3 regions of the Serratia sp. TSA_130.1 genome follow, and region 1 is predicted to be linked to each of the others. Evidence: predicted binding sites of a transcription regulator. Region 1 holds the regulator's gene; each other region holds the start of a gene.
What was found. The regulator ArgR, encoded in region 1, controls arginine synthesis, uptake and breakdown. The targets are predictions, from matches to a motif close to ANTGAATAAAAATACANT.
Positions count from the first base shown of each region.

Region 2: the regulator ArgR is predicted to act here: its motif matches at 1,613-1,630, upstream of argC (N-acetyl-gamma-glutamyl-phosphate reductase).
Region 3: the regulator ArgR is predicted to act here: its motif matches at 1,330-1,347, upstream of argA (amino-acid N-acetyltransferase).

Region 1 covers NZ_JBQZFS010000003.1:71,086-74,351, forward strand. The annotation lists gene mpl (UDP-N-acetylmuramate:L-alanyl-gamma-D-glutamyl-meso-diaminopimelate ligase) at 1-53, shown strand, start outside; gene yhcN (peroxide/acid stress response protein YhcN) at 251-514, opposite strand; gene yhcN (peroxide/acid stress response protein YhcN) at 635-898, opposite strand; gene argR (transcriptional regulator ArgR) at 1,302-1,772, opposite strand; gene mdh (malate dehydrogenase) at 2,237-3,175, shown strand; gene ACUTQY_RS13440 (helix-turn-helix domain-containing protein) at 3,247-3,266, opposite strand, start outside.
Region 2 covers NZ_JBQZFS010000009.1:13,567-16,832, reverse strand. The annotation lists gene ppc (phosphoenolpyruvate carboxylase) at 1-153, opposite strand, end outside; gene argE (acetylornithine deacetylase) at 415-1,560, opposite strand; gene argC (N-acetyl-gamma-glutamyl-phosphate reductase) at 1,777-2,781, shown strand; gene argB (acetylglutamate kinase) at 2,802-3,266, shown strand, end outside.
Region 3 covers NZ_JBQZFS010000001.1:1,346,267-1,349,532, reverse strand. The annotation lists gene amiC (N-acetylmuramoyl-L-alanine amidase AmiC) at 1-1,140, opposite strand, end outside; gene argA (amino-acid N-acetyltransferase) at 1,380-2,705, shown strand; gene recD (exodeoxyribonuclease V subunit alpha) at 2,744-3,266, opposite strand, start outside.

The DNA of each region.
Region 1 (3,266 bases):
ATCGCCTGTTGGACGCGTTGGCGAAAAAGCAGGAACCGAAGGTGACCTACTGATTGTTCAGCCGCATAAGCCAACCTAAGGGCCGCATTCGCGGCCTTTTTTACGCCCATAAAAAAGCCCTCGCGAGCGAGGGCAACGGGGTTCGTCGGATAGGACGACGAGAGGGTCTCTGGGAAATCGGCGTTTGCGTCAGAACTCGGCAGTGGCAGTGACGAGGGTAATCAGCTCTGCAAAGCCGTTCCCAGAGTTGTTATTTGTAAATCTCGGCGGTGGCGTGGTAGTTGCCTTCGTTACGCGCTTCGATCACGCGGTAGGCGGTCGCGCCTTTAGCATCGGCTTTCTCCGACAGCGCCTGGCGAATGTCGGTCGGTGCGCCGTCGATACCGCTGACGGTAATGGTGCCGATAGATTGCAGATTGGCGGTCTGATCGTTAGTCACCAACTGGGCGGCAGACGCGCCAAAGGAGATGACAGACAGCAAACCGAGTGCAGCGAGAGTAGTTTTCATGTTCATGATAGCGATCCTTGGTCATAACAGCCTGGAAGGGCTTGGCAGCGATTTTTATTCTTGAAGGCCGTTATGACAGCGTTTGATTCCAGAGATGTATTGCCCGTTGCCGGGTAATGCCGGTACTTATTTGTAGATTTCAGCGGTCGCGTGGAAGTTGCCGTCGTTGCGCGCTTCGATCACGCGGTAAGCGGTTGCCCCTTTGGCGTCGGCTTTATCGGACAGCGCCTGACGAATGTCGGAAGGCGCAGCGGCGACGCCGCTCACGGTGATCACACCGGCGGGCTGCAGTTTTGCGGCCTGGGTTGTGTCAACAGATTGTGCTGCGAATGCGCCAAAGGAAAGCATGGACAGAACGCTCAGGGTTGCAACGGTAGCTTTAATTTTCATCATCTCACCTCATCGTATTCTTTTATCAGTTCCAACGAACTGTGATTCAGTTCACGGAAATGAGTATACAGCTAGTAACGTGAAAAATTAATAGTTCGCTAACAGTTGCTAGTGAAACTTTAAACCGATGAACCTTATTTTTTATAACTACAAGGAATAAAAAACGCTCATAAAACGATCTTTCGATGTTAAATTTATGTAATTTCAATAAGGTAAGTGCTTTTGACCAAAAGTGCGGAAGATCACAGTTGGTACTGCTGGTTACATGGATATGTCATGGAAATGTGTTGTTGCGGGATAAAAAAGCAGTGTTAAACGCGGTTGAAGGCCGAAAAGGTAACGCGAGGGTTAAAGAAGCGCTAACAAAATGCGGGCGGTAGCCGCACTTTGTTAGCGCCAGGTTTCACAGCTCTTGCTCGAACACGCCCAGGATCGCTTCATGCAGCTTCTGAGCGGTAAAGCCGCTGGACGGCGTGACGAAAATCGTGTCGTCGCCGGCGATAGTGCCGAGGATGCCCTGGGATTTGCCCAAGGAGTCAAGCAGGCGGGCGATCAGCTGTGCGGCGCCCGGACTGGTGTGGATCACCACGACGGCGTCGTTATGGTCGACGTCCAGCACCAGGTTCTTCAGCGGGCTGGTGGTGGTCGGCACGCCGAGTTCGGCAGGAAGGCAATACACCATTTCCATTTTGGCATTGCGCGTACGTACCGCACCGAACTTGGTCAGCATGCGCGATACTTTGGATTGGTTAATGTTTTCGAAGCCTTCTTCTTGCAGCGCCAAAACGATCTCGCCTTGAGAACTGAATTTTTCTTCTTTCAATAACGCTTTGAACGTCTTGATCAGATCTTCCTGTTTTGCGGGATTACGCATTTTGCACCGTGGAATGTTGATAATGGAAGTCATGATTATGCATATAGATGAATTTTTATGCAACAAAGGCCGACCCAAAGAAAATAAACATGACCGGGCGGCGAGGAAAGGGCGGCATTTTAACAAAATCCGGCCGTGATGAATATGCCCTTTTGACGTCGGAAAATCGGCCTGCGCTGGTAAATAAAATGTTATTAAAATGATGTTGTTCTGATGTTGCGTAAGGGTGTAATGTAACGGCCGGTTAACTTGCTCGTGAATAACCTCGCACTATTTTTGATTAGTGTGCGCTATGCCCTTCATGCGTAAGCGATTTAATCTAAAATGGGCGCGACAGCGGTCATTTTATTGCACCTGCAGGCAACAATTAGCTAATTTATTGTTTTTAAAGGTGTAATAATTTAAGGTCCGTCACCAACACATTCACGGCGCTTTATATATTTAAGACAATAAAGGAGTATAGGATGAAAGTTGCAGTTCTCGGTGCTGCTGGCGGTATCGGCCAGGCCCTCGCCCTTCTACTCAAAACCCAGCTTCCTTCAGGTTCTGAACTCTCTCTCTACGACATTGCCCCCGTTACCCCAGGCGTTGCCGTCGACTTAAGCCACATCCCAACCGCAGTTAAAATCAAAGGCTTCAGCGGCGAAGACGCGACCCCGGCTCTGCAGGGTGCGGACGTGGTGCTGATTTCCGCCGGCGTGGCCCGTAAGCCAGGCATGGATCGCTCTGACCTGTTCAACGTTAACGCCGGCATCGTGCGTAACCTGATTGAGCAAGTGGCGAAAACCTGCCCGAAAGCCTGCATCGGCATCATCACCAACCCGGTTAACACCACGGTCGCCATCGCGGCGGAAGTGTTGAAAAAAGCCGGCGTTTACGACAAGAACAAACTGTTCGGCGTGACTTCGCTGGATATCATCCGTTCCAACACCTTCGTGGCCGAGCTGAAAGGCAAGCAGCCGGAAGAGCTGAATGTGCCGGTCATCGGCGGCCACTCTGGCGTGACTATCCTGCCTCTGCTGTCGCAGATCCCTGGCGTGAGCTTCACCGATCAGGAAGTGGCGGATCTGACCAAACGCATTCAGAACGCCGGCACCGAAGTGGTGGAAGCCAAAGCCGGTGGCGGGTCTGCTACGCTGTCCATGGGCCAGGCGGCCGCGCGTTTCGGTCTGTCTCTGGTGCGCGCACTGCAGGGCGAGAAAGGCGTTGTGGAATGCGCTTACGTTGAAGGCGACGGCAAATACGCTCGCTTCTTCGCACAGCCGCTGGTGCTGGGTAAAAACGGCGTTGAAGAACGCAAGGATATCGGCACGCTAAGCGCCTTCGAACAGAAAGCGCTGAATGAGATGCTGGACGTGCTGCACAAAGATATCGAACTGGGCGAGAAGTTCATCAATAACTGATCGTCTCGTCGCCGATAGTCAGCCGATAAACGCCGCCGGACGCTGTTCCGGCGGTTTTTTTTGCCCCGCGTTCACGATTTGATGCGGGCTT
Region 2 (3,266 bases), on a different contig from region 1:
CGCTTCGTTGCCGGCGCGTGAGGATTTGGAAAGCTTACGGATGGTCTCAACGCGATCGAGAATATGCTCGCCCAGCGCTTCTTTGATGGTATCGCCGAGCAATTTGCCGAGCATACTGACATTACTGCGCATTGCCGAATATTGTTCGTTCATATAACCCCTGACCCAGTTCTGTATGTATGATTTTTATCTTGTAAATAAATTTCACGCGTCAGGCGCAGACCGCCTGCCTGATCCCATCGCGTTCCTGTCCAATCGTCAATTGACACTATTTTTAGCAAAAAAACATCAAAATCGGCGCATTTTCTGAAATTTAATTACGCCGCGTGGGTTATCAGCGTGGCTTATTTCGCTGCTTTCTACTTATTTTGAGTTAGGGGAAGCATAAAGCATTTCCCCTGCTAAATGTCGGGTTTATTGCCGGCAAAAGTGATTGACCAGCTGGCCCAACAGTTTGCGCGTCGGTTCGATAAACGCGGTGTCGATGTATTCGTCCGGCTGGTGGGCCTGATCGATGGAACCGGGGCCGAGCACCAAGGTCGGGCAGACCTGTTGCACGAACGGCGCTTCGGTGCAGTAGTTGACCACCTGCGTGCGGGTGCCCAGCAGCTCCTCGATCACCGCTACCATGCGGTGGTCGGTCGGGCATTCGTAGCCCGGTACCGACGCGTGCAGCTCTTCGATGGTCAGGCGGCCCGGCCAGCGTTGGCTCACTGGCTCCAGCGCCTGATGCATCAGTTCGTTGATGTTGTCGAGCGTCATGCCGGGCAGCGGGCGGATATCCAGATGCAGTTCGCAACAGGCGCAGATGCGGTTGGCCGCGTCGCCGCCGCTGATATGGCCGAAGTTCATGGTGGGATAAGGCACGGCGAACGCCGGGTTGTTGTAGCGCTCCTGCAGGGTCTTGCGCAGCTCCATCAGGCGGCCGATGGACTCGTGCATCAGATCGATGGCGTTGACGCCGCGCGCCGGATCGCTGGAGTGGCCGGACTGGCCGACGATGCGAATGGCGTTGGCCATGTGGCCCTTGTGCGCGCGCACCGGCTGCAGCGAGGTCGGCTCGCCGATGATGGCGAAATCCGGACGAATGGCGGTAGAGGCGGCGAAGTAACGCGCGCCGGCCATCGTCGTTTCTTCATCTGCGGTGGCTAAAATGTACAACGGCTTGGTCAGCTTGCTCGCGTCGATATCGCGCACCGCATCCAGAATAAAGGCGAAGAAGCCTTTCATGTCGGCGGTGCCCAGCCCGTAGAGCTTGTTGTCGTGCTCGGTCAGGGTGAAGGGATCGCGCGTCCAGCGGCCTTCGTCGTAAGGCACCGTATCGGTGTGGCCGGCCAGCAGCAGGCCGCCGCTGCCTTCGCCGATGCTGGCCAGCAGGTTGAATTTGTGGCGCGACTCCGGCACCGGCTGTACGTCGACGCGAAAGCCCAGGTCGGCAAACCATCCGGCCAACAAGTTGATTAACGCCTCATTGCTCTGATCGAGGCCGGCATCGGTGGCGCTGATTGACGGAGTGGCGATCAACGCCCGGTACAGCTCAATAAATGGAGGTAATTTCATCTTCACTGTTGACAGCCTTAGGTTAGGATAGTATCAATATTCATGCATTTATTTTGAATAAAAATACAGTAAGCCGAAGCGTAAGGGAACCCGATGCCCGGATGTTTATAAAAGCATCAACGCCTGGCTCCGTGGGTGAACGGCGCAACAACGCTGGCTAGCCCTGTTACCTGGGTCGCAAGCGACCGCACGTCAGTTTAGAAGGTGAAAGGCCACATGTTGAATACGCTGATCGTTGGTGCCAGCGGTTACGCCGGAGCGGAGCTCACGGCTTACCTGAATCGCCACCCACACATGAACATAACCGCTTTAGCGGTTTCAGCGCAAAGTGCAGATGCAGGAAAGTTGCTTTCCGATCTCCATCCCCAGTTGAAAGGCATCGTCGATCTGCCGCTGCAGCCGTTGACTGACGTCGCCAAGGCGGCGCAGGGCATCGACGTGGTGTTCCTCGCCACCGCCCATGAAGTCAGCCACGATATCGCACCGGCTTTCCTGGCGGCGGGCTGCGTGGTGTTCGATCTGTCCGGCGCCTTCCGCGTGCAGGACGCCGGTTTTTATAGCCAGTACTACGGTTTCGAGCATCAGCATGGCGCTCTGCTGGAGCAGGCTGTGTACGGCCTGGCGGAGTGGCAGAGCGACAAGATTAAACAGGCGCAGCTGATCGCGGTGCCGGGCTGTTACCCGACGGCGGCGCAGCTGGCGCTGAAACCGTTGATCGAAAAACAGCTGCTGAATCTGGATCAGTGGCCGGTGATCAACGCCACCAGCGGCGTCAGCGGCGCCGGGCGCAAGGCCAGCATGACCACCAGCTTCTGCGAAGTGAGCCTGCAGCCGTACGGTATTTTCACTCATCGGCACCAGCCGGAGATCGCCGCGCACCTGGGCGTGCCGGTCATCTTTACGCCGCATCTGGGCAATTTCCCGCGCGGCATCCTTGAAACCATCACCTGCCGTCTGAAAGCCGGCGTGACCGCGCAGGACGTCGCGGCCGCCTATCATGCCGCCTATGACGACAAGCCGCTGGTGCGGCTGTACGACCAGGGCGTGCCGGCGCTGAAAGCGGTGGTGGGGCTGCCGTTCTGCGACATCGGTTTTGCGGTGCAGGGCGAGCATCTGATCGCCGTGGCGGTGGAAGACAATCTGCTGAAAGGCGCGGCGGCGCAGGCGGTGCAATGCCTGAATATCCGTTTCGGCTTCCCGGAAACCCAATCACTCCTTTAAACCAGCGTGAGTAAACAGCAATGAACCCGTTAATTATCAAGTTAGGTGGCGTGTTATTAGACAGTGAAGAAGCGCTGGAGCGTCTGTTTACCGCGTTGGACAGCTATCGGCAGCAGCACCAGCGCCCGCTGGTGATCGTGCACGGCGGCGGCTGCGTGGTGGACGAACTGATGAAGCAGCTCGCTTTGCCGGTGGTGAAAAAGAACGGCCTGCGGGTCACGCCGGCCGATCAGATCGACATCATCACCGGGGCGCTGGCCGGCACCGCCAACAAAACGCTGCTGGCGTGGGCGATTAAACACCAAATCAACGCCGTCGGCCTGAGCCTGGCGGACGGCGGCAGCGCGGTCGTGACCCCGCTCGATCCGGCATTGGGCCACGTCGGCAACGCGCAGCCCGGTTCGCCCGCGCTGCTCAATACCCTGCTGGGCGCCGGCTACCTGCCGGTTGTCAGCTCCATCGGCATCACCGCCGAAGGGCAGTTA
Region 3 (3,266 bases), on a different contig from region 1:
ATTGCTGATAAACGCCGTTTCCACCAGGATCGACGGGATATCCGGCGCCTTCAACACCGCAAAACCGGCCTGATCGACGCGATTCTTGTGCAACCGGTTGATTTTACCCATCCGGTTCAGCACTTCCTTGCCGAACTTCAGGCTATCGTTGATGGTTGCGGTCTGGATCAAATCGAACATGGTGTGGTCGAGATAGCGGTCGCCGCTCTTGCTGACGCCACCGATTTGGTCCGAGGCGTTCTGCGTCTGCGCCAGGAACTTGGCCGCCGAGCTGGTGGCGCCTTTGGTGGACAACGCGAACACCGATGACCCGCGCGCGGCGCGGCTGGTGAAGGCGTCGGCGTGAATCGAAACGAACAGATCGGCGCGCTGCTTGCGCGCCTTGGCGACGCGCACCTTGAGCGGGATAAACACGTCTTCATTGCGCGTCATGAACACCTTCATGTTCGGCTCGCGCTTGATCATGGCGCTCAGCTTGCGGGCAATCTGCAGCACGATGTCTTTCTCGCGCGTCTTATACTTGCCGATCGCACCGGGATCTTCGCCCCCGTGGCCAGGATCCAGCATGATGACGATCGGCCGATCGCGCCCCGCCTTGCCGGCCTGCGGCGCTTCGGGCGGCAGCGTGCGCTCCAGATCGCCTTTGTTGTAATCTTCCAGTAACGCCAGTAGCGGATCATACTCCTCGCCGCCGCTGCCGCCCTTGGTCGGGTAGAGATCCATCACCAGACGGTTGCGATACTCCGGCACCGGCGCCAGCGAGAACATGTGCGGGCTGACGCTTTGCTTGAGCTCCAGCACCAGCCGCACGGTATTCTGATCGAACTGGCCGACGCGCGCCTGCTTGAGATAAGGATCGTCGGCGCGCACCTGCCCGGCGATGCCCTTCAGCACGCTGTTGAGATGCACGCCTTCGATATCCACCACCACGCGATCGGGATTGGTCAGGGCGAACTGCTTGTATTTCAGTTCGACGTTGGATTCCAGCGTGACGCGGGTATAAGTGGAGGACGGCCAGACGCGCACGGCAATCACGTGCGATGACGCGGCGAAGCCCGTGCGACTCACACTCAGCAACCAGCTGGCGGCAACGCCCTGTAATAAACGACGGCGGCCCAGATTGTGATTAGCGTTTGGCATGCGGCTCCGGCAGTAATAACTGTTTACAACAGATGAAAAAAACACCAATGACTTGGGAATGCCGAAAACTTTAACCAATCATTCCAGCCCTGTCATCAGAAAATCTTTTTATGGTTTTTCAATTTATTAACGATTTAGCGCCCTTAGCTCGCTCTTCATGACGATTTCCCACTTGCCATTGGCGCAATAAAAGAATAAAAATACAAAAATATCGTATAAATATGCAAAGAGGTTTGCCCGTGAAGGAACGTAGTACAGAGCTGGTGCAAGGATTCCGTCACTCCGTCCCCTATATCAACGCCCACCGCGGCAAGACGTTTGTCATCATGCTCGGTGGGGAAGCCATCGAACACGAGAATTTTTCCAACATCGTCAATGATATCGGGCTGCTGCATAGCCTGGGCATTCGCCTGGTGGTGGTTTACGGCGCTCGGCCGCAGATCGACGCCAATCTGGCGCAGCACAACTATGAACCGATCTACCACAAGCATACGCGCGTGACCGACGCCCATACGCTTGAGTTGGTCAAGCAGGCGGCCGGTTTATTGCAGCTGGACATCACCGCCCGGCTGTCGATGAGCCTCAACAACACGCCGCTGCAGGGCGCGCACATTAACGTGGTCAGCGGCAACTTCATCATCGCGCAGCCGCTGGGCGTCGATGACGGCATCGACTACTGCCACAGCGGCCGCATTCGCCGCATCGATGAAGAAGCGATCCATCGTCAGCTCGACAGCAACGCCATCGTGCTGATCGGCCCGGTCGCCGTCTCGGTGACCGGCGAGAGCTTCAACCTGACTTCGGAGGAAGTCGCGACTCAGCTGGCGATCAAACTGAAAGCGGAAAAAATGATCGGTTTCTGCTCCTCGCAGGGCGTGACCGACGCGGAAGGCAACATCCTTTCCGAGCTGTTCCCCAACGACGCGCAAAAGCGTCTTGAAGAGCTGGAGGAAGGCGGTGATTACCATTCCGGCACCGTGCGCTTCCTGCGCGGCGCGGTGAAAGGCTGCCGCAGCGGCGTGCGCCGCAGCCACCTGATCAGCTATCAGGAGGACGGCGCGCTGGTGCAAGAACTGTTCTCACGCGACGGCATCGGCACCCAAATCGTGATGGAAAGCGCCGAACAGGTGCGCCGGGCGACGATCAACGACATCGGCGGTATTCTGGAGCTCATCCGGCCGCTCGAACAGCAGGGTATTCTGGTGCGCCGTTCGCGTGAACAGCTGGAGATGGAGATCGACAAGTTCACCATTATCGAACGCGATAACCTGACCATCGCCTGCGCGGCGCTGTACCCGTTCCCGGAGGAAAAAATCGGCGAGATGGCCTGCGTGGCGGTGCATCCCGATTACCGCAGCTCTTCGCGCGGCGAGATGCTGCTGCAGCGGGTGGAAAATCAGGCGCGGCAGATGGGATTGAAGAAGCTGTTCGTGCTGACCACACGCAGCATCCACTGGTTCCAGGAGCGTGGCTTCACCCCGGCGGAGGTCGACGTGCTGCCGATGCAGAAACAAGCGTTGTACAACTACCAACGCCGCTCCAAAATTCTGCTGGCGGATCTGTAATCCCTGTGGGCGCGGCCGCTACCGCGCCCCTTCATCGCTTATTCCATCGTCTGCAGCCGTTCAGCCAATCCGCTGCGACGCTGGGTCGGCGTGCGAATGGCCCGCAGCAGCACCGCGTCCGTGGCGTACAGCGAGAGCTGCTGACGCGCACGGGTGATCGCGGTATAGACCAGCTCACGCGTCAGCACCGGCAGGAAATGGTTCGGCAACACCAGAACCGTATGCTCAAACTCCGATCCCTGGGACTTGTGCACCGTCATGGCGTAAGCGGTTTCATGCGCCGGCAAACGGCTCGGCTGCACCGACTTGATGCTGCCGTCCGGCAGTTGGAAATGCACGCGCAGCTCGCCGCGCTCATCCGGCAGAGTAATGCCGATATCCCCATTGAATAACCCCAGCGCGCTGTCGTTGCGGCCGATCATCACCGGCCGCCCCCGATACCAGCGGCCGAGCACACCCGGTTTGCGGTCGATCAGGCCGGCGCGCTGCAGCCCGAGTTCAATACGTTCATTCAGGCCGGCGACGCCGAACGGCCCTTCACGCAGCGCGCACAGCACCTGG